Regions from separate parts of the Pseudoalteromonas sp. SG45-5 genome, predicted to be linked through region 3. Evidence: predicted binding sites of a transcription regulator. Region 3 holds the regulator's gene; each other region holds the start of a gene.

Region 1 (7,773 bases), on a different contig from region 3:
TATTTTGAATTTTCATAATTTATCTCTGACAATGCAGTTTACTATTACAGTCAATAAAGCATAAAACATGCCAAATAAATTAAAGTTAAAATACAAAGAGTTAGGTGGTATTTGGTGAGTCATAGTTTTGACAACCCTAAATTCAACGGCTTGAATTTAGGGTTTAAGAAAGGTTATGCTGGAAGAGAAATACCTAGATCACGCATTTGCGCTAATTTATACCGTAAAGTACGAGGGCTAATACCCAGCGTCTCTGCCACATCTTTTCGTTTACCTTGGCAGCGTGCAAGTGTTTCTAAAATGATGCGATGCTCTTTATCTTTAAGCTCATCTTTATAACTTCCGGTCTCAGCTGCGAGTAAATCATGCTTTGGCTGATCAGCCGTTATATTTTTTTCATCATCGTTTTGCTTATCATAATAAGCTGAACTTAACGTGCTTTTTTCTTTATTTTCTGTTGAAATCTCTGATGCTTTTTCAGCTTCGAGGACAGATGTAGATGTAGCGTCCATAACAAAATTACTCGGTGCTAAATTTTCAATGAAAATAGCATGTTCGTTTATGGTGTCGCCTGTTCGTAATATAAGAGCACGCTGAATCACGTTATCAAGTTCGCGAACATTACCAGGCCAAGTATGGGCCAGTAGCTTTTCTTCAGCTACTTTATCCAAATAAGCCATCGGCTCTTTGCTTTTAGTTATATGACGTTCAATTAAATGCTTAGCTAATATAACAATATCACCTGGGCGCTGACACAATGGTCTCCACATTAATGGAAAAACATTGAGGCGATAATATAGATCTTCTCTAAATTGATTTTTAGCAACCGCTTCTTTTAAATCGCGGTTACTGGTTGCTAATACTCGCACATCAAGCTGAATTGTTTTACGACCGCCTAAACGCTCAACTTCACGCTCTTGTAACACGCGCAGTAGTTTAGCTTGTAAAGCTAAATCCATTTCGGTAATTTCATCAAGTAAAATCGTACCACCTTGAGCTTGTTCAAATTTTCCTGGACACGCCTGGATTGCACCTGTAAATGCGCCCTTTTCGTAGCCAAACAAAGTGGCTTCAAGCATATTTTCAGGAATAGCTGCACAGTTAATAGCAACAAATGGTTCATTACAGCGATTTGATTTATCGTGAATATAACGTGCTAAAACCTCTTTACCAGACCCGCTTGGTCCAAGCACCATGACACTGGCTTCAGAACGTGCAACTTTACTGGCAAGTTCTAATAGCTGAATACTGGTTGGATCGGCAACAATAGGACCGTCTGTCTCTTTTGGTTTTTCAGGTAAATAGCGACTCACCATGTTCAATAGCACTTCTGGTGCAAATGGTTTTGCCATGTAATCAATAGCCCCTAAGCGCATTGCTTCCACGGCATCATCAATTGTGGCATAAGCTGTCATCATTAAAACAGGTAAGTCTGGATGATTTAATTTTATACTGCGAAGTAAATCTAGGCCGCTCATTGCGCCCATTTGTACATCACTCACCACCAATGAAAATGACTCTTTTTTTAGCAATAACATAGCTTGCTCAGCGCTATTCGCTGCTACGCAGTCAATACCTGACATTTCAAGTGTATCAATTAAGGCTTCTCGTAGCCCTGCATCATCTTCTACAACTAAAATAGTGTTACTCATAATGATTCCTCTAATTTAGATGCTGTACGAATTGGCAAAAGCAAACTAAAGCAAGCCCCACCGTGTGTATTATTATCAACTTCAACACGTCCTTGGTGTGCATGAGCGACAGAACTAACCACCGCTAAACCTAAACCCGTGCCTTGGCTTTTAGTTGTAAAAAATGGTTCAAATATTTTATCGGCTTTCCCTAAATCAATACCAGGGCCGTTATCGCTGACACTAATACGCACAAAGTCATGATCTTTTCTATCCGTTGATGCGCTCAAATGAACCTTGGCACCTGCCCCAATCACTTGAATACTGTTGTGTATTAAATTTTGTATAGCGCTGGCAATTGCTGTTTTATTACCCGTGATCTGTATGTCAGGCTCGGGTAAGCTAACGTCTAGCTCGCTTTCATTTAGCGTAACCATTACATCGGCTCCTACTTTTACTTCACTAAGTAGCTGCTGCATGGATACTTGCTCTACAACATGCTGGTCACCACTTTTAGCGAATAACAACATGTCGTTCACTTGGGTTTCTAAATCTTTTAATCGCGACATCAACTTAGTTTGAAAGGTATCACGAGAGGCTTCTGGTAAGCGCTTTGACCCTAAATTAGCAGCGTAAAGCATGGCCGCAGACAATGGCGTTCGCACTTGATGCGCCAATGATGCCACCATTTTACCTAGCGCACTCAATCGTTGCATATGAGCAACACGCTTTTGTAAACGGCGCGTTTCTGTTAAATCTGTCATTAAAATAAGTTGCCCCGGCTCTGGAGCTAATGCGGTGATGTCGAGCTTAATTAATCGACCATCTTTTAAAGAGACTTCATGACCATCATCTTGATGTGGTCTAAAAGAGCGTTGGATAACATTAAACCACTTTTCGCCTTCAAGCGGCTCACCTAACATATCCATAGCAATTTGATTCGCTTTAGCAATCAACCCTTTGCCATCGAGTACCACGACACCCGCAGGCATGGTATCAACCAAATGTGAAAGCCAACTCGCCTGCTTACGCAGATCACTTAATTCCCCAACATACTCCTCTTGAAGTAAACATGGGTTATACTGATTTGCAGAAATAAACAGTGGTTTTAGCACAGTAGCAAGGGCCATAATCAAATCTCTAATTGATGTCTATATAGAGCTAAATGCACAATTTGTACCAAAGTTTTATTTTATAATTTTCATCGTGTTACACAAAATAATGCGCGACATAAAAATGACGCCTACAAATAAAGAGTGACTAATGACAGAACAAAAGAAGTGCCGATGTCCATGGTTAGATACCACTAAACCTGACTATGTGGCCTATCATGATCAAGAGTGGGGCGTGCCGCTTTATAACGATCAAACACTATTTGAATTTATCACACTTGAATCAGCACAGGCGGGGTTGAGTTGGTATACCATTTTAAAAAAACGTGATGGATATAAAAAAGCATTTGCTAATTTTGATGTAGAAAAAGTAGCTTCATTCACACACGATGACATAGAGCGCTTAATGCTTAACAAAGACATTGTACGAAATCGTTTAAAAATCGCAGCGACTGTTAATAATGCAAAGCGCTTTATTGAGATACAAAAAGAGTTTGCTAGTTTTAGCAATTACCAATGGCAATTTGTAAGCAATAAGCAGCTGGTGAGTCAGTTAAATAATATTGATGATTACCCTGCAATTACAGAGGAATCTACAGCATTTGCTAAAGATTTAAAAAAACGTGGATTTAAATTTTTAGGACCAACAACGGTATACGCTTATATGCAAGCTTGCGGCATGGTTAACGATCACAGTAATGATTGCTTTAGAAAAAATGAAATAATTTCAGAGTATTAGAACCTATTTAGTTGTCCTAAAGTATTTTTATACTATATTAAAATTTAACTCACTAACTTACAGTAACCTCAATAAAAACGCTTCAATGAATTTAATACCAAAGGAAGTGACCCTTTTAAAAGTCAAATTTAGCAATAAAGCTTTGGCTCGCAATATGCATAATGTCTATCATATTAGATAATTAATAGAACAAGGCTAGAATAATGGTACAGATAACTACGGAAGAAGTATTAGAAATAGATGATATACGTTACTGCTTGCTTAAAAGCTCTAATGTTAATACGGCGCATCACTATGAAATAAACCAAGGCTATACCAATTTAAATTATAGGGCTACCAACGCTTTTCGACGCGATATAATCAACACGCCATTAATAAATGCCCATAAACATGTCGTAAAAAATAATGTACCTGAGCTTCTGTGCGATACTTTAATTTCTGAATATAATAAAGATAAAGAAGCACTAAAAGACCCCGCTATATTAAAGTCATTTTTGCCTTACATATTAACGCAAGAAGTAGATGACCATCTAAGATCTTATTTTAAAAGTGAATATTGTGTATTGTGGTGGGCAATGCATAAACTTGAAGATGACATAGAAAAAGATACTTACTTTTCAAAGTGGCATTGTGATGGCGGTCCTAAAAATCACTTAAAACTTATAACCTACTTAAATGGTTATGATGAACACGGCAGTAGCACCGCAGTATTAGACAAAGAATCCACAGATAAACTCAAAGACATTGGCTATATATTTAATAATATAAACAAGAGAAATATAGACATTGCTCCTTTGTGCAAACATTACGACATCAATTTTTCGCCAAGTTTGATTAAACCAAATAAAGGGGACTCAATTATTTTCAATCCCCATCAACTTGCCCATAAAGCAATGCCTGCGAATAAAGGGAAAGCTCGCTATTCTTTAACATTATGTTTTTTACCTAGTGAACTGCACTGGAAGAAAGTAGCCGACGAACACTTTACCCCTGGGACAACTTCTATCGCATTTGATGGGTTCCCTGAATTAACTAAAACATTTATTAAACGCAATGACGATGACTGTATTGATATTGCGTTAGATAATAAAGTTACTAACTTGCGACATTTGGCTTACCTTTTAAAAGCGATTATTAAAAATAGTGCCATCGAAAATATGTTTCTTGAACATATTCAAACGAATGACCCCGAGCTTAAATACCACAATACGCTATTTGACCTTATTAAGTTTATTAAGCAATCTATCATTGAGCAATTTAAAGCCGATTCGATTACAGAAGAAATATGGTCTGAGGCACTCACTAATATTTGTGAGTATGAACGAAATTACATTGATAGTTGCGCCCGTTACAACGCAAATAAAAAACCCGACCCTAGCGCCGTCTTTTGGCCGAATCCAGATCACCCAACCCGCCCTTTATCAAAATATAATGCGCTGCCTTATGTTAATAAAGTACCGATTATGGATATGGATACACCCATAGGTTCGGCAGGAAGTTGCTTTGCCTTTGAGATAGCCAAATTTTTTCAACAAGATGGTTATAACTACGTCATTACAGAGCGAAATGATAATCCACAGAGCGGCTTAGTGATCGATGGTTATCAACCTGGGGACAAGTATGCCAAGTTTTGTGCAAACTATGGAATACTGTTTAATACGCCGAGTTTTAAACAGTTAGCAGAAAAAGCATTTGGTATTAAAAAGTTTGATAAATTATTATTTCAATCAGAAACTGGCCATTACGTAGATCCATACCGTGAAAATGTATTTTTTAACACCAAAGAAGCCTACCTAGCTGATTACGATAAGCATATTCAAGCCGTTAAAGATTCATTTTTAAGCTGTAAAGTGTTTGTCGTTACATTGGGGTTAAATGAATGCTGGGAGCTTCCAGATGGTACTGTTATGTCTAGAAACCCTAGAAATAACACCTATCAGTTTGTAAAACACCGAACGCTAACGGTCGAAGAAAACGTAAATAATATTCAATCTTTTTTTGATATCATTAAACAATATAATCCTGATTTTAAACTGATAATTAGTCTTTCGCCGATTCCTTTTTTAGCTACAGGCAGAGCGGATACTCATCATATAATTACAGCAAATACGCATTCAAAAGCCGTTTTAAGAGTTGCAGCTGAAGAGTTGGTCAATAATAATGAGGATATGTATTACCTTCCTAGTTATGAGTTGGTGACCGAATGCACTGAAGATGCCTGGAACTCTGATACACGACATGTAAAACCTGAAACCGTTTCAAAAGTAGTTAATATGTTCAAAGAAATATTCGTTAAGTAACCTGAGATCTGGTTAAGAGATTTACTAACGCATTGAATTATTGTTATATTTAAATTTATTTTCTCTAGCCAGAGATTTTCTGTGAAAACAAGGCGAATTTACGCGCCAATAGCTGGCCTATTGCAAGTAAATTCAACGCAGTTAGCGCTTAAAATAGCTGCTCGAGATAGATTTATTATCCAGAGTTCAGGTTAAGTAATCTAAAAATTTAATGAAGCATTAGAAGCAACGACTCTTTGGGGATTACCAAGTAATGTGCTTTTAGAAAAGAAGATATTGATTTTATGCGGTTATTTTCGATGAGAAAATAGCCGCGATTAAATCGCCCTAGATTGAACAAATTTCAATCCACAAAGGTCAACACGCCCTAGTCTCTCGATAGGTTATACTTTTTCATTTTTTCAACTAAGGTTGTTCTGCGTACACCTAATATTTCAGCAGCACGAGCAACGACGTAATCAAAACGCTCTAGTGCTTGGGTAATTAAGCTAATTTCAAGCTCAGCTAAATACTCTTTAAGTTCGATCCCGTCACCGGGTAGTAAACCACCTCCAGATTGGTTGAATTCAGGCTCAGGCTCTTCGTCATAATCACTAAAACCAGTACTAAATATATCGTTAAACGCATCTTTTTCCATTAACTCTTCTGGGTATTCTGGCTCGTATGCTTCAACCTCAATATAACGATATTTATTAGGTAAATCAGGAATATCAACTACCTTTTCAGGGAACATAATCACCATGCGCTCAACTAAATTAGCGAGTTCACGAATATTCCCAGGCCACGCATGCTCTTTTAGACTATCAACTGCACGCTCGGTAAATTTAGCCGTAGATCCTGTTTGATCATTAACACGGCGCATTAACTCTTTTAGCAGCAATGGAATATCATCAGCGCGCTCACTAAGCGATGGATTTTCGATAGGAAATACATTTAAGCGATAGTATAAATCTTCACGAAAACTACCTTCTTCAATCATATTTTCTAGGTTACGATGCGTTGCAGCAATTACACGTACATCTGCCTGAATCGCCTTAGTACCACCAACACGTTCATAGCTGCGCTCTTGTAAAACACGCAATAACTTTACTTGCATTTGCAATGGCATATCGCCTATTTCATCTAAAAATAGCGTGCCACCTTGTGCTAGTTCAAATCGGCCTTTACGCGCCGAAATAGCCCCTGTAAATGCGCCCTTTTCATGGCCAAACAATTCACTTTCTAAAAGTTCAGCTGGGATCGCACCACAATTGACTGGCACAAACGGCCCAGCGCTTCTTTTTGATAGCAAATGTACATTGCGTGCAACAACTTCTTTGCCAGTTCCCGATTCGCCTAAAATTAAAACATTTGCGTCAGTTTTTGCAACTTGCTCAATTAAAAAGCGTACATCCTTAACTGCATCGGTTTCACCCACAAGGCCATCAAAAGTTTTATGCGGTTTAGAGTGTTTATGGTCACTGGGAAGCATTCGCTGATATTGCTGACAATCGTGAAGCAACTGCGTTGTTACTTCATGACTAAATGGCTCACAAATAAGTCCGACTACATTAGCGATACTAAGTAATGGTTTTAGCGTTTCGCCTATTAGCAAAAATGGCAGTGTTGGATAACACTTAATTAAGCTTTCATGATCGAGTGATTGCAAGGCACCTAAAATTACAATGCATTCTTTTTGTTGATACTTCGCACATTCTTGCTCAAAATTTGCTTCGTCTAAAAGTTGAACTGCTTCACCAATAAAAGTAAGTGATGCATTTAACCCTATCGAGCGGTTGTTATTATTATCTAAAATCAAGATCATATATAGCGAGCCATAATTTCACTAATTTATTTATTAATGAAATTGTAAGCCAGTAAATTTTGGATGCAAGCACTAGCGGCAATTTTTTGACATTAACGCCAAAAAACAGACATATAAATCAAAAAAGCAGTACTTAATAACTAATTAATAACTCTTTACAATCTAGGCATGCACATTAAAGTACTAA
Region 2 (7,773 bases), on a different contig from region 3:
TTTAACAGTTTTACGTAAATAGTTAACTGTTTCTAAGTCATACTCTATCCAGCCACCTTGTGGTACGCGCTTGTCTAGCTCTAACTTTCCGTAACGAATACGAATAAGACGAGATACTTCAGCATCCTGTGATTGCCATAAACGACGAACTTCACGGTTACGACCTTCGTTTAACGTTACGTTAAACCAGCGGTTTACACCTTCGCCACCCATAGGCTTTACGCTAGTAAACTTGGCAGGTCCATCTTCTAACTCAACACCACGCATTAAATTTTTCAGGGTTTCGTTTGTTACCTCGCCAAACACACGCGCTGAGTATTCACGCTCAACTTCGTAGCTTGGGTGCATTAAACGGTTTGCAAGCTCACCATCATTCGTAAACAGCATTAAACCGGACGTATTAACATCAAGTCGGCCAACTGCAATCCAACGATCGCCATCAATGCGAGGAAGTCGATCAAATACAGTACGGCGACCTTCAGGATCTTTGCGTGTGCTTAACTCACCTTCTGGTTTGTTATACATAATAACACGGCAAATTCTATCTGCTTTTTCTTCAATTTTTACTGTGTGTCCATCAACGCGAATTAAATCGGTCTCTTCAACACGGTCGCCTAACTTTGCGACTTTACCATTTACACTAACGCGGTTTCCATCAATGTATTTTTCCATTTCACGGCGTGAGCCTACCCCTGCACGGGCTAGGACTTTTTGTAACTTTTCACCTTGTATACTCATTCGGATGGTTCTCTCACAGAAGGATCACTTAATAACTGGTTAATCTTACTTTGCTGCTCTGTTGGCAACGCTGGTAAATTGTCTAAACCAGTTAACGAAAAATAATCTAAAAATTGTTTAGTAGTTGCATATAAAGCCGGCTTACCCGGAACTTCTTTATGCCCTACCACTTTAACCCATTCTCTTTCGAGTAAGGTTTTAATAATATTCGAACCCGTAGTAACACCCCTTACCTGCTCAATTTCGCCGCGTGTAATAGGCTGCCTGTAAGCAATAAGCGATAATGTTTCTAGCAAAGCACGTGAGTATTTAGGCGCACGTTCCTGCCAAAGGTTGTTTAGCCAAGGACTTAGACTATTGCATGCCTGAAAACGATACCCACTGCCCACTTCAACTAAGCGAATACCACGAGTTTGAAAATGTATTTGTATTGTATCAATTGCATTATTTATTTGCGCCATAGATACAGCTAAATCCATTAATACAACGTCTTTAAGATGACGCTTACTAACCGGTTTATCTGCAACAAAAATCGCCGCTTCAATGATCTCAACTAATTGCTCATCACTAATTCGCCGACCCGCCATAAACACTCTTAACAAATAAAAATACACAGCCATCTATTATGACAGAACAACACCAAACTAGGAAAATATATCTATCAAATAGTTAAATTAAAGACACAAAAAAGCCAGTGAAAATCACTGGCTTCTAACTTGATTAATCTAACAGCAAAAATTAGCTGCGTTTAAGTGACTCAAGTGCGTCATCTTCAGCCACGGCGCTGCCGTACTTTTCAATATAACCGACAAACTCGCTTTTACTAACGCGTTTATCTTTATCTTTATCCATATAACCAAAATGATTTGAAATATCATCGTCATTACCTTCGACGATTGAAATATAACCATTTTCGTCGTTATCTAAACTTGCAAAACTACTTTCAATTTTATCAAATTTAGCAATATCGGCTTTAAATGCCGACTCGCTCACATCACTATCAGTCGCAACTTTACCGGCATTTAGTTGCATGTAAGCGCTAAACTCTTTACGGCTGATTTCATTGTCCATATTGGTATCAATATTTGAAAAATGTTCCCAGATGTTATCGTCATCTGCTTCGACTTTTGAAATATAACCATCGCTGTCATTGTCCAGACTTGCAAAATCGCTGCCTATTTTATCAAGACCTTGATTTGAAGAACAAGCTGCTAGGCTCAATGATGCTAAAATTGTTGCTGCTAATGTTAACTTTTTCATAAGACGTATCCTTGTAATTAATAAATGTCAGTTTAATTAATACAAGTCTAATGCCAAAATAAAAAGTGCAATTAAATCAATTGCATGCATATTCATTATCTTCGAGAGAAGCTATTTTATCACATCACCTCTGCAGACTTTTCAATACACCTTGTAATTTTTACAAAAAAAAGCTCGGTAAAAATACCGAGCACTTTTTAAGTCTTTAGCGATTAAATAGCGGCATTTTGATAACGCTTAACAAATTCAGTGACTGTTTGCCCATTACACTTTAACGAATCTACATTACCTAGCTTTTGACGAACTGGTGCTAGCCCTTGTTTTAAAGCTGTAAGGCATAATTGTGTTTCTTGTTGAGCATCTTTAGCAAATACCTCAACCTTAGCTTTAGTTACTTTACTGGCTGTTTCTTTTTTAGCTATATCACGAATATCTTCACCATTACACAAGATGCTTGATGAAAAGCGTGATAAAAATACACCATGCTGAGCCGCTACTTTACGAGCGGCTGTAAAACCCTCATTTGCACTTAGTACACATAATTTAGATTCAATTTTATTGTCTTTACTAAAATACGAATTACTTTGTGCAGAAACAGTTGTTGATACTAAAAGTGCTGCAGCTAGAATTAATTGTGTTTTCATGAGAGTTCCTATTTGAACGAGGTTGCTAAATAATTTCGCGCATTATATGACCAATAATCTACATAGCAATTGAATTTTTTATTTATTTTACAAATTAATAAAACATTAACAATGTTTAAACTTTAAACACCAATTGCACAACATTTGCGCAGCTATTTTCTCATTTCAGTCATGTTATGTAAGCGTATTTACTGATACAATTTGACGTATTAAATCGAACTAATTTTAAGGCAAATCCAATGAAAGTGATTTCTTTTAACATCAATGGCCTGCGTGCTCGTCTTCACCAGTTACAAGCTATTATTGATAAACATCAACCAGACGTGATTGGCTTACAAGAAATTAAAGTTCATGATGAAGCGTTCCCGTTAGAAGATGTACAAAAAATGGGGTATCACGTGTATTACCATGGTCAAAAAGCACATTACGGCGTAGCTATGTTATGCAAAAAAGAGCCAAAATCAGTCTTAAAAGGTTTTGCCACAGATACTGAAGAATCACAAAAACGTATGATCAGCGTTACCGTGGAGCAAGAAAACGGCCGTGATTTAACCGTAATGAATGGCTATTTCCCACAAGGCGACAATATTAATCATGAAACTAAATTCCCTTATAAACGTCAGTTTTATAGAGATTTAATGACTCACCTTGAAGCAAACCATACACCCGATCAAGATGTTATCGTTATGGGCGATATCAATATATCTCCAACCGATTTAGATATTGGGATTGGCGATGTAAACGCAAAACGTTGGTTAAAAACGGGTAAATGTTCTTTTCAACCCGTGGAGCGTGAATGGCTTGCTACACTACTTAACTGGGGCTTTAAAGACACCTTTAGAGAGCAAAACCCTGATACAGACGATCAATATTCGTGGTTTGATTATCGTTCAAAAGGATTTGTAGATAACCGAGGTTTGCGCATTGATGTGGTGCTTGCAACTAACGACTTGTCAGCTCGTTGTATTGAAACTGGAATTGATTACGAACTACGCGGCATTGATAAACCGTCAGATCACGCACCAATTTGGTCAACGTTTAAATAACTATGATGTTGAGCGTACAATTACAAGGGTTGCTTTGGGTCCTAGTAATAATAATTAGTTTACTCAGTTTTGATAAAGCGACCTATAAAGCGCTTTTTGCTACACCCGTTCGACAAACGGGTGTACTTGCTTGTGCGCTGGTCTTTGCACTATTATGGCGGATCAAAGCTGGGATACTAACAGGCCTAGATTTACATATTTTAGGCGTAACCGCAGCCACTTTAATTCTGGGTTGGCGCTTGGCTATTTTAAGTAGTTTGCTTGCAACTGCGTTACTATTCGCTTTTGGGCTTATTGAGCTTGAATTACTCGCGGTGCAAATACTTATTAATGCATTCATACCTATAATAGTTAGCTACTTAGCTTTTATTGTTAGTTATCATTATTTACCTCGTCACTTTTTTGTTTATATATTTGTCTGTGCTTTTATTACTGCAGGATTCATAGCATGTCTAAAAATAAGCTTGGGTGCCTTATTTTACTTAGCTATTGGGCAATATAATTGGCAAGAGCTCGCTGATAACTATGTATATTTAAGTGCCATAATTTGGTTTCCTGAAGCCATGCTAAATGGAATGGCCATTACTATAATGATCACTTATCGCCCACATTGGGTAAAAACTTTTTATGATAAGGACTACCTAGACTCATGAGTCTTGAATATCGCTGCCCCTTGTGCAGCAACATGCTTACAAAAACGAACAACACGCTTAGCTGCGAAAATAAACACAGTTTTGACTTGGCAAAAGAAGGGTATATCAATTTATTACCTGTACAGCAGAAAAACTCTAAGCAGCCAGGCGATTCATTAGAAATGGTACAAGCCAGACGCACATTTTTAGAGCGCGGTTATTACCGCTTTTTACAACACGCACTGGGTAACATAGTTAGCACATTAGATGCAGGCAATATTATTGATTTAGGGTGTGGGGAAGGTTTTTACACGCATGCACTGGCGAATAAAACAAACGCTAATGTGTATGGTGTAGATATATCAAAGTCAGCAATAAAATATGCTGCAAAGCGTTATGATAATTGTCAATTTAGTGTTGCATCAATTAGCCAGGCACCATTTGAAAACCAGTTCGCCGATGTGTTAGTGAGTGTGTTTGCTCCTTTATTTGAACAAGAACAGGCTAGACTTGCTAAATCTGGAGCAACACTGATTGTTGCAAGTCCAGGGCCTTGGCACTTAAAAGAATTAAAAAATTATATTTACGAAAACGTTAATGAACATACTCAAATAGATACCCCAAGTGGATTTGTTCAAGCACAGCAAATACTGCTAACTGAGCAGGTAACGCTTAATTTTAACGACGTAAAGAACCTGATTATGATGACACCATTTGCGTGGAAATTCAGACCTGAACACTGGAAGTTACTCGAAGAAAAAGGTGAGCATACTGTCACCTTGTCATTTTACATTACGCAGTTTACAAAAACTGCATAATCAAATTTGAGGTTGTTTAGGCGTAAGTTTAACAACCTCTAAAATTGCTCTTTAGTAAACGCTTTATCCATTTTATCAAACATGTCTTTTAAAAGATTTGCAAGCTCCAGATAACGAGGCTTTTTTTCGTTTAGCTGTGTTTGATAACCATTGGCAAGCATTTTTGTGTAAAGATCGTTATACCACCTTTGCATAGCTGGTTCTAAAGGCGTTTGCGCGCGTTTACCTAGCCACAATAAGCCTTGCAACGGTAACGATATAAAAAATAAAGCACTTGCAATAGCTTGCGGTAAAAAATCTGGCCCTAAATAATTTATCTGAAAAAACAACGTAAGCATGGCTAAAATGGGCATAACTGTGATCGCAAGATCAGTGGCTTTAATAACCTTAAACTCGATAAATAGAGGTGCTAATTCTTTTCTCATTGGCCATTGTTTTGCGTACAACCGCCCTGTTTGTACTTGTGACATCACACTTTTTTGCATCATGACTCCTCACAGTGACTCTATTAAAACACAATACTAAATGGGTTATCTCTAAAGTGTAACACAATTCTAAAGGCTTTTACTTTATCAGTAAAAGTGCTTAATTTTGCTGTCAAAGTGTGCAAAACACTAAACTAAACTCCGTAACTGGGGTAAAATATTACGCATTGATTCAGCTACATTTTAGTTTAGCTTAATTAAATGTTTTAGCCTTATTTATCACGCTAAGTGTAACGATTAATGTTTCACGTGCACTTACTAAATTTTGTTTATGGAAATGAATTTATGCCAACAACTTCCCCTAAGTCACAACACGTTTTAGTACTAAACTGTGGTAGCTCCAGCTTAAAATTTGCCATTATTGATGCAAACACAGGCCACGAAATCATATCGGGTTTGGCAGAGCGCTTAGGTGCAGCAACTCCTTCTATAAAATATAAATTTAACGGCGCTAAAACAGTCATTAACTTGGCAGCGGAGCAAGCCCATGCTGAGGCTATAGATACGTTAGTAAGCCTAATAAAAGATCATAACTTAGATGAGCAACTTATTGCTGTGGGTCATCGTGTTGTGCACGGCGGCGAGCATTTTACACAATCGGTATTGATTGACGAGAAGGTCATTGCGGGTATTACACAAGCTGCAACACTTGCGCCGCTGCACGGGCATGCTAATTTATTAGGCATCGCATCTGCACAGGCATCGTTCGAAGGTTTACCACAAATAGCTGTATTTGATACTGCGTTTCATCAAACAATGAATGAAGTAGCTTACCTTTATGCACTGCCATATAAGTTATATACAGAATTTGGCGTTAGGCGTTATGGGTTTCATGGCACAAGTCACTTTTATGTTGCAGGACAAACTGCAAAGCTACTTAATCAACCAATTGAAAAAAGTAACTTTATTAGTGCTCACCTTGGGAATGGTTGCTCCGTATGTGCAATAAAAAATGGTCAAAGTGTTGATACAAGTATGGGATTAACACCACTAGAGGGCCTCATGATGGGCACGCGTAGTGGTGATATAGACCCCGGTCTGTTTAACTTTTTAACCACGCAGCTCGATTACACCGCACAGCAAATAGACAACTTACTCAATCAAAAAAGTGGTTTATTAGGTATCAGCGAGCTTTCTAATGATTGCCGCACAATTGAAGAAGCAGCTGTTGCCGGTAATAAAAAAGCAATACTCGCGCTTGATATGTTTTGCTATCGTCTTTCAAAACAGATTGCTGCTTATATGGTGCCACTACAACGCCTTGATGCGATTATTTTTACCGGTGGTATTGGTGAAAACTCCGATATTATCCGCGAAAAAGTAATCTCCCAACTTGCCTTTTTAGGTGTTGATTGCGATCAACAAGCCAATCTTAATGCTCGCTTTGGCCAAGAAGGCATAGTTAGTTCTTCACAGGCACGTAGTAAAGCTGTAGTCATGCCTACAAATGAAGAATGGGTTATTGCGCTTGATGCTGCAAACATAGCCAAGGAGCTTTAATATGGCACGTCGTATTATGTTAATCCCTGTATCTACAGGTGTTGGTTTAACTTCTGTCTCTGTTGGTTTAGTGCGTGCTCTTGAACAAAAAACAGTGAAAGTGAATTTTTTCAAACCAATTGCACAGCCTCGCTCGGGTGAAACAGGTCCTGAAAAATCAACGCAAATAGTTACCCAAGGATCTCCTATTAACCCACCCACACCTTTTGCACTCGATTATGCAGAGCAAATGATTGGCGATGGTAATGGTGACGACCTACTTGAAGAAATTGTTGAGCGCTTTGAAAGCAAAATAAACGATGATGAAGTGGCCATCATTGAAGGTATGGTTCCTACTCGACGTCAGCCTTACGCTGGGCGCGTAAACCGCGAAATAGCACAAACACTGGGAGCAGACATTGTATTTGTACTTACCCCTGGTAATTACAGCATTACACAAATAGAGGACCGCCTTGAGATTGCTGCCGGTAACTATGGCGGTATTGACCACCCTCGCGTACTAGGCTGTATTTTTAATAAAGTAAATGCACCACTTGATGAAGAAGGCCGCGCGCGCGCCGATTTAGTTGATACCTACAAACCAGAAGAACTTGAAAACGAATTAAATCGTTTAGCGTCGTTACCTATTTTTAGAAAAAACCCGTTTATGT
Region 3 (7,773 bases):
ACCAAGACATGCTGGCTGCCGAAGCACTTAATATTATGGAACATAAACGTATTAATGGTTTAATTATTGTCAATGAGCAAAACCAGCCTATCGGTGCACTAAATATGCAAGACTTATTGAAAGCAGGAGTATTATAAATGCAATTTGAAGAACTCTATCAACCGCTAAGCGATGATGCTAAAGCACGTGCTAAAAAAGTAAAATTGCTTATTTGCGATATTGATGGTGTATTTTCTGATGGGCGCATTTACTTAGGCAACCAAGGTGAAGAACTAAAAGCATTTAATACTAAAGATGGATTTGGTATAAAAGCGCTCATTAATAGCGGCTTTAACGTTGCGGTTATTACTGGACGTCACTCGCAAATTGTACAAAACCGTATGAGTAGCTTGACCATACAACACATCTACCAAGGTCAAGAAAATAAACTCGTTGCTTATGAAGAACTAAAACATAAACTTGATCTAACGGATGAACAAATTGCTTATATTGGTGATGATGGTCCTGACATGCCAGTGATGGAATTAGTCGGTTTTGCAGTCGCTGTTAACGATGCTCACCCGCTAATTAAGCGCCTGTCACACTACACCACACAAATGCCTGGCGGCTTCGGTGCAGTAAGAGAGCTTACAGACTTATTAATGCTAGAAAATGGGCACCCACTGACCACACAAGGTACAAGTTCATGAATATAGCGCGCATAATATTAAGCGTTTTATTCATCAGCTGTATGGTTTGGCTTTGGTACCCTTATTTTACGCAAACAAACATTACTACACAGAGCACATCTGAGGTTATAGCTGAGCCTGATTATACTGCAATAGAACTAAAACAAACTGCGTATGATGAGCAGGGCAAAATAAGTCACAAAGTGACAGCTGCCAAAATGGAGTTATATCAACAATTAGGTTTTACCTTTTTTGAAAAACCTATTTTTACTTTATATAACGAAAAACAGGCTTGGCGCATAAATGCTGATGAAGCAACCCTGTACGAAGGCAAACAATTAGTTTTAGAAGGTAATGTTGTCGCTAAAAATCTAACAGATAAAGCAATGATAGAAAAAATCAATGCCGATAATATTCAAGTAGATATAAAGCTACTGACAATGCGCTCAGAGCAACCTGTAGTTGTAACTGGACCTAATTTAAAGATCACTGGTAAAGGCCTTGAAGCCGATCTTAAAACCGAAGTGATAAAACTTATTAACCATACGCGAACCATATATTATGACCAATAAATTTTCAAAAATACTTATTATCCCAACGTTTTTATTAGCATTTAACAGTAATGCAGCAGAGCAGTCGACTCAACCGGCTGCCAACCAAATCTCAATAAGTGCCGATAAACAAGAAGGTCAATTAAAAGCCAATGTGGGTATTTTCGAGAAAAATGTAGAAATTATTCACGGAAATCGCCGCATTACCGCCGACCGCTTAGAAGTACACAAACGCGAAGAGCTCGGTGATAATAAGCAGCTATTAATTGCCACAGGCAGTCCGGCACATTTTGAAGAAAAACAACCCGACGGCACGACTATGAGCGCCAGTGCTGATGAAGTGCGTTACGATGTATCTAAGCGTTTTTTAACGCTTGTTGGTAATGCGCAAGTATCGCAAGCTGGGCAAAAAATAAATGCAAAAAGTATTACTTACGACATAGAACAGCAATTAATTAGCGCTGAAAAAGATGAAAATTCAACGGATCGCGTTCACACAATTTTAGTGCCTATTGAAGCTAAAAAAAGTAAAACAAGCGATAAAGGCCAACCATGAGCACATTAAAAGCAGAACTATTAGCCAAAAGCTATAAAGGCCGAGAAGTTGTAAAAAACGTCGGCCTTGAAGTTAAAGCTGGCAGTATTGTTGGCTTACTTGGCCCAAACGGCGCTGGTAAAACCACCACGTTTTATATGATTGTGGGCTTAGTACCTAGCGATAAAGGAAAAATATCTATCGACGATAACGATATTACTCTTTTACCTATGCACAGTCGTGCTAGATTAGGCATAGGCTACTTACCACAAGAGTCTTCAATTTTTAGAAAGCTAACTGTTTATCAAAACTTAATGGCAATTTTAGAAACACGTAAAGAACTTAAGAAGCAGCAAAGAGAAGATACGCTAAATAATTTATTAGACGAATTTAATATTCAACATATCCGTGACAGCCAAGGTATGGCGTTATCGGGTGGTGAACGTCGCCGCGTAGAGATAGCCCGTGCATTAGCGGCTAATCCCAAGTTTATATTATTAGATGAACCGTTTGCGGGCGTTGACCCAATCTCTGTACTTGATATAAAAAAAATCATAGAACATCTCAAAAATCGTGGGATTGGTGTGTTAATTACCGATCATAACGTAAGAGAAACCCTTGATGTTTGCGAAAAAGCCTACATTGTTTCTCATGGGGAGCTGATTGCATCAGGTACTCCAGAACACGTATTAAATGACAAAACAGTACGCGATGTTTACTTAGGCGAGCAATTTAGGCTGTAACATTTACGCCATGTCTTTAAGCATCTGCTAGTATTAATTATAACAACATAAAAGGATTGTTAGAGATACATGAGGCAATCACTACAGCTGCGCATGGGCCAGCAACTTACAATGACTCCACAATTGCAACAAGCTATTCGTTTGTTGCAACTCAGTACATTGGATCTCCAGCAAGAAATACAAGAAGCGCTCGACAGCAACCCACTTTTAGAGGTTGAGGAACAAGACTATTCTGAAGACGCTGCAGGTAAAAATGAACAAAAAGCAGACACCGATGATATAACTGTTAGCGCATCTGCCGACGATGCTCCAAGCGAATACGAACAAGACAGCGGCGAAGCACTTGCTAAAGATACGGTAAGTGACGACATGGCGATGGATGTTAGCTGGGACGAGTACATGAGTGCAGCTCCAGCCTCTTCATCAGGTCCAATGCCTGAAGACGAGTCTATATACCAAGGTGCATCAACGGAAACGCTCCACGAGTATTTAATGTGGCAACTTCAACTAACGCCATTTAGCCCTACTGATGAAGCGATTGCGATTGCTATTGTGGAAGCCGTAGATGATTCAGGCATTTTAACACTAAGTTGTGAAGAGATTCTCGAAAGCTTCAACCAAGAAAACGAAGATGATAATGAAGTTGAACTTGATGAAATAGAAGCTGTTTTAAAACGCATTCAATTATTTGATCCGGTCGGTATAGCAGCGCGTAGTTTACAAGAGTGTTTGTGCATTCAACTTAATCAGTTTGATAAAGAAACACCCTATATTAATGAAACAAAAATGATTTTAACCGAGCACATAGACTTATTAGCAGCTCGCGACTATCGTACATTAATGAAAAAAACGAAGCTCAAAGAGGAAGAGCTTAAAGAAGTAATGACACTTATTCATACGCTAAACCCAAAGCCTGCAGATACGATTGTTAGGGAAGAGTCTGAGTATGTAATTCCTGATGTGTCAGTGAAAAAAATTAAAGGCCGCTGGGTTGTTGAACTAAATCCAGATAGCATGCCAAAAATTCGCGTAAACAGCCAATATGCTGCGATGTCTCGCACTGTTAAATCAAGCGGTGATAGCCAGTTTATACGCTCGCATTTACAAGAAGCTAAATGGTTTATTAAAAGCTTAGAAAGCAGAAACGATACATTATTAAAAGTAACTAACTGTATTGTTAAGCAGCAGCAAGGCTTTTTTGAACATGGTCCTGAGGCCATGAAACCTATGGTTTTAAATGATGTTGCTGAAATGGTGGAAATGCACGAATCAACTATTTCGCGTGTAACCACTCAAAAGTATATGCATACACCTCGGGGGATATTTGAGCTTAAATACTTTTTCTCAAGTCATGTAAGTACCGAAAATGGCGGTGAATGCTCATCTACAGCAATACGTGCACTTATCAGAAAATTAATCGCTGCAGAAAACTCAGCAAAACCATTGAGTGATAGCAAAATAGCGGATATATTGGCTGAGCAAGGAATTAAAGTAGCGAGACGTACAATCGCAAAATATCGCGAATCTCTGGCTATTCCACCGTCAAATCAGCGAAAAAGTCTGATTTAAGACGCAAACAAAGAGGGTAATGCTTATGCAACTAAACTTAACTGGTCGTCACGTAGAATTAACTGATTCACTAAGAGACTATATAAATACCAAATTTGCGAAGCTAGAAAGACACTCTGATCATATTAATAATGTTCATGTCATTCTTGATGTAGAAAAACTAAGCCAAAAAGCAGAAGCAACAATACATGTAAGTGGTGCTGAGTTATTTGCCTCAACTGAGCATCAAGACATGTACGCTGCCATCGATTCGCTGATTGATAAGCTCGATCGCCAAGTAATTAAACACAAAGAGAAGCTTGCTCGACACTAATATGATGAAATTAAGCTCACTTATATGCCAGGACTGCAGCAAAGCTGCGGTCCTTTTTAATAGCAAAAAAAGAATTTTAGAGCTTATCAGCGAACTTGCTCACGATAAGCTTCCGTACCTTTCTCAACAAGATATTCTTAGCGCTTTACTAAGTAGAGAAAAGCTAGGCAGTACTGGTATAGGTAGAGGCATAGCGATCCCTCACGGGCGCATGAGCGGTGCACAAGAGCCCTTAGCCTTAGTACTCGTTAGTGAAACACCTATTAGCTTTGATGCAATTGATAATCGTCCCGTTGATATTTTTGTTGCACTCATCGTACCAGATGGTGATAACCAGCAGCACTTAAAGACTCTGGCAACCATTGCTGATAAACTTAACGACAAAGAATTTTGTAAGCAATTGCGCAGTGCAAAAACGGATACCGAACTGTATCAAGTTATTGTTAAGCAATCGTGATTAATATAAAGGGTGATAAATGGAGTTAATTATCATAAGTGGCCGATCGGGTTCTGGAAAGTCGGTTGCTTTACGCGTTGTTGAAGACTTAGGTTATTATTGCGTAGATAACATTCCGTTAAATCTGTTACCTTCTTTGGTACGCAGCGTTTCTGATAACTACGATAAAATCGCAGTGAGCATTGATGTACGAAACCTTCCTAAGGAACAAGAACAGTTTAATGATATTCTTGAATACTTACCCGGTTTTGCAAAGCCTACCTTATTTTATTTAGACAGCGAAGATCAAACACTGATAAAACGTTTCTCTGAAACACGCCGCTTACATCCCCTATCGGTTGACTCACTGCCGCTTGATTTGGCAATCAAAAAAGAAAAAGAATTACTTGATGTGCTAACCACTCGAGCCGATTATATGATTGACACAAGTGACTTAAGTGTCCATCAACTTGCTGAATCTATTCGTGAAAAAATATTAGGAAAAAAAGACAAGCAGCTTATTGTCACGTTTGAATCGTTTGGTTTTAAACACGGCATCCCTAAAGAAGCAGATTATGTATTTGATGCACGCTTCTTGCCAAACCCTCACTGGGAGCCTGAGTTAAAACCGTTAAATGGCTTAGATCAACCTGTTAAAGATTATTTAGCGAGTCATAGCATAGTGCAAAAGTTCACATGGCAAATTCAAACTTTTGTACAAACATGGTTACCCCATTTAGAACGAAATAACCGCAGTTACCTAACGATTGCTATTGGCTGTACTGGTGGGCAACATCGCTCAGTGTATTTAGCACAAACAATTGGTGAAAGCTTTGCGATGACACACCCCAATGTAAAAATTCGCCACCGAGAGCAAGAGAAATAATTCTCACATAAAATAATAACCAGTTCAGCTTAGGTAGGGTAACGTATGCGCTTAGAAGATACCTTTTTAATACAAAACAAATTAGGGCTACATGCTAGAGCTGCAACTGTATTAGCTCAATTGGCCGTAAAGTTTGACGCTTCGATAACCTTGTTCCAAGATGAAAAAGAAGCGGCGGGTGATAGCGTACTCGCATTAATGCTACTTGAAAGCAGCCAAGGTAAAGAAGTTAAGGTAGTATGTGAAGGCCCTGATGCAGAGCAAGCCTTGGGCGCCGTTGGTCAACTAATATCACAGCGATTTAACGAACAAGAATAGTCAGTAATAAATACTTAAAAAGTAAAATTAAATTAGCTAACCTGAACTCTGGTTAAGAGATTTACTAACGTATTGAATCAGGTGATATTTAAATTTATTTTCTCTAGCCAGAGATTTTCAGTGAAAACAAGGCGAATTTACGCGTCAATAGCGGGCCTATTGCAAGTAAATTCAACGCAGTTAGCACTGAAAATAGCTGCTTGAGATAGATTTATTATCCAGAGTTCAGGTTAGTTAACCTCTCCTACCAAAGTAGTATTAAAATTAATTAAGGATGCCAATGCCCGAAGCTTTTGAACAAGACTATCCACTACAACAACTAAAACAAGTGACTAAGTCGCTTAACAGTGGTCAATTTGTTCAAGTTAGGCGCATGTTAGCAAAAACAGCTCCTTGTGATACTGCATTATTATTAGAATCATCACCGCATAAAATTCGCCGACTCCTTTGGCAATTAGTTGACCCTGATGTACAAGGTGATGTACTTGAAGAGTTATCTGAAGATGTTCGTTTAGGCATTATTGCCCAAATGGAACCTAAGCATATTGCGGCCGCAACTGAAGATATGGGCCACGATGACTTAGGTGAAGTACTCCGTAGCCTGCCAGACACCGTTTATAAAGACGTTGTTAGCGCAATGGACATTCAAGACCGTGAGCGTGCAACACAAGCACTTTCGTATCAAGAGCGCTCCGCTGGTGCGCTAATGAATACCGATACGGTGACCATTCGCCCTGACGTTACGCTCGATGTTGTACTTAGATATATTAGGCTACGCGGAGAGCTACCAGAAGGCACCGACGACCTCTATGTTGTTGATAAACATAACTGCTTTATAGGCGCTTTATCGCTCAGTACATTATTGACTAACCCACCCGAAAAAATTGTTCGCGATTTGATGGATGAAGATTGTGAGTCAATTCCAATTTCAATGGATGAAAGTGAAGTTGCACAACTCTTTGAGCGCCATAATTGGATATCAGCCCCTGTTGTTGATGACAACGCTCAGCTACTTGGTCGTGTCACTATCGATGATATTGTTGACGTAATCCGAGAAGATGCCGAGCATAGTTTACTCAGTTTAGCGGGTCTTGATGATGAAGAAGACACCTTTGCGCCTGTTTTAAAAAGCTCGAAAAAGCGCTCAGTTTGGTTAGGAGTTAACTTATTAACTGCACTTGCAGCAGCCTTTGTAGCTAGCTTTTTTGAAGGTACTTTGGATGTATTACCAATTTTAGCGGTACTTAACGGCATTGTCCCTTCTATGGGTGGTGTTGCAGGTAGTCAATCATTAACGCTTGTTATTCGTGGTATTGCTGTCGGCCACATAAATCAAACTAACCAACGATTTTTGATGATGAAAGAGCTTGCCATTGGCGCGCTAAACGGCATTTTGTGGTCACTGTTAATAGCGGGTGTTATTGCCATATGGCAATGGGACTTTATGCTGGGTGGCGTACTCGCCTTTGCGATGTTTATGAACTTAGTGGTGGCTGGAGTTGCTGGTGCTAGTATTCCAATAATTCTTAAACGAATGAATATAGACCCAGCGCTTGCAGGGAGTGTGGTACTCACTACTGTTACAGACATCGTTGGTATATTCGCCTTTTTAGGTACAGCCACTTGGCTGTTAATTTAGCTTTTTAAAACTTGGAACCTGAATTCGGGTATTTAAAAAAAGCGGGAAGTTAAATTTAACTTCCCGCTTTTTTATAGCTAGTTGTTCTAAATAAAAAATTTTAACAACATTATAG

The links. Region 3 encodes sigma-54, which starts transcription at its own class of promoters, with help from an activator protein. Its sites were predicted from a motif close to GTTGGCACGNNNNTNGNNT; they were not measured.
Region 1: H5119_RS01480 (GSCFA domain-containing protein) is a predicted target of sigma-54. The motif match lies at 3,624-3,642, and genes of this name have one in related genera.
Region 2: H5119_RS12045 (EF-hand domain-containing protein) is a predicted target of sigma-54. The motif match lies at 2,038-2,056, and genes of this name have one in related genera.

What each region holds. Positions count from the first base shown of each region.
Region 1 is NZ_JACJEM010000003.1:80,036-87,808, forward strand. It holds gene fliE (flagellar hook-basal body complex protein FliE) at 1-16, opposite strand, end outside; gene H5119_RS01465 (sigma-54 dependent transcriptional regulator) at 174-1,652, opposite strand; gene H5119_RS01470 (PAS domain-containing sensor histidine kinase) at 1,649-2,761, opposite strand; gene H5119_RS01475 (DNA-3-methyladenine glycosylase I) at 2,895-3,482, shown strand; gene H5119_RS01480 (GSCFA domain-containing protein) at 3,686-5,782, shown strand; gene H5119_RS01485 (sigma-54-dependent Fis family transcriptional regulator) at 6,150-7,586, opposite strand.
Region 2 is NZ_JACJEM010000034.1:251-8,023, forward strand. It holds gene rluB (23S rRNA pseudouridine(2605) synthase RluB) at 1-738, opposite strand, end outside; gene scpB (SMC-Scp complex subunit ScpB) at 735-1,325, opposite strand; gene H5119_RS12045 (EF-hand domain-containing protein) at 1,477-1,998, opposite strand; gene H5119_RS12050 (exonuclease III) at 2,211-2,642, opposite strand; gene xthA (exodeoxyribonuclease III) at 2,882-3,688, shown strand; gene H5119_RS12060 (energy-coupling factor ABC transporter permease) at 3,694-4,341, shown strand; gene H5119_RS12065 (putative RNA methyltransferase) at 4,338-5,138, shown strand; gene yfbV (terminus macrodomain insulation protein YfbV) at 5,177-5,623, opposite strand; gene H5119_RS12075 (acetate kinase) at 5,909-7,123, shown strand; gene pta (phosphate acetyltransferase) at 7,125-7,773, shown strand, end outside.
Region 3 is NZ_JACJEM010000050.1:26,790-34,562, forward strand. It holds gene H5119_RS15530 (KpsF/GutQ family sugar-phosphate isomerase) at 1-137, shown strand, start outside; gene kdsC (3-deoxy-manno-octulosonate-8-phosphatase KdsC) at 138-689, shown strand; gene lptC (LPS export ABC transporter periplasmic protein LptC) at 686-1,240, shown strand; gene lptA (lipopolysaccharide transport periplasmic protein LptA) at 1,230-1,775, shown strand; gene lptB (LPS export ABC transporter ATP-binding protein) at 1,772-2,497, shown strand; gene H5119_RS15555 (RNA polymerase factor sigma-54) at 2,567-4,066, shown strand; gene hpf (ribosome hibernation promoting factor) at 4,092-4,379, shown strand; gene ptsN (PTS IIA-like nitrogen regulatory protein PtsN) at 4,384-4,836, shown strand; gene rapZ (RNase adapter RapZ) at 4,856-5,701, shown strand; gene H5119_RS15575 (HPr family phosphocarrier protein) at 5,747-6,019, shown strand; gene mgtE (magnesium transporter) at 6,300-7,658, shown strand.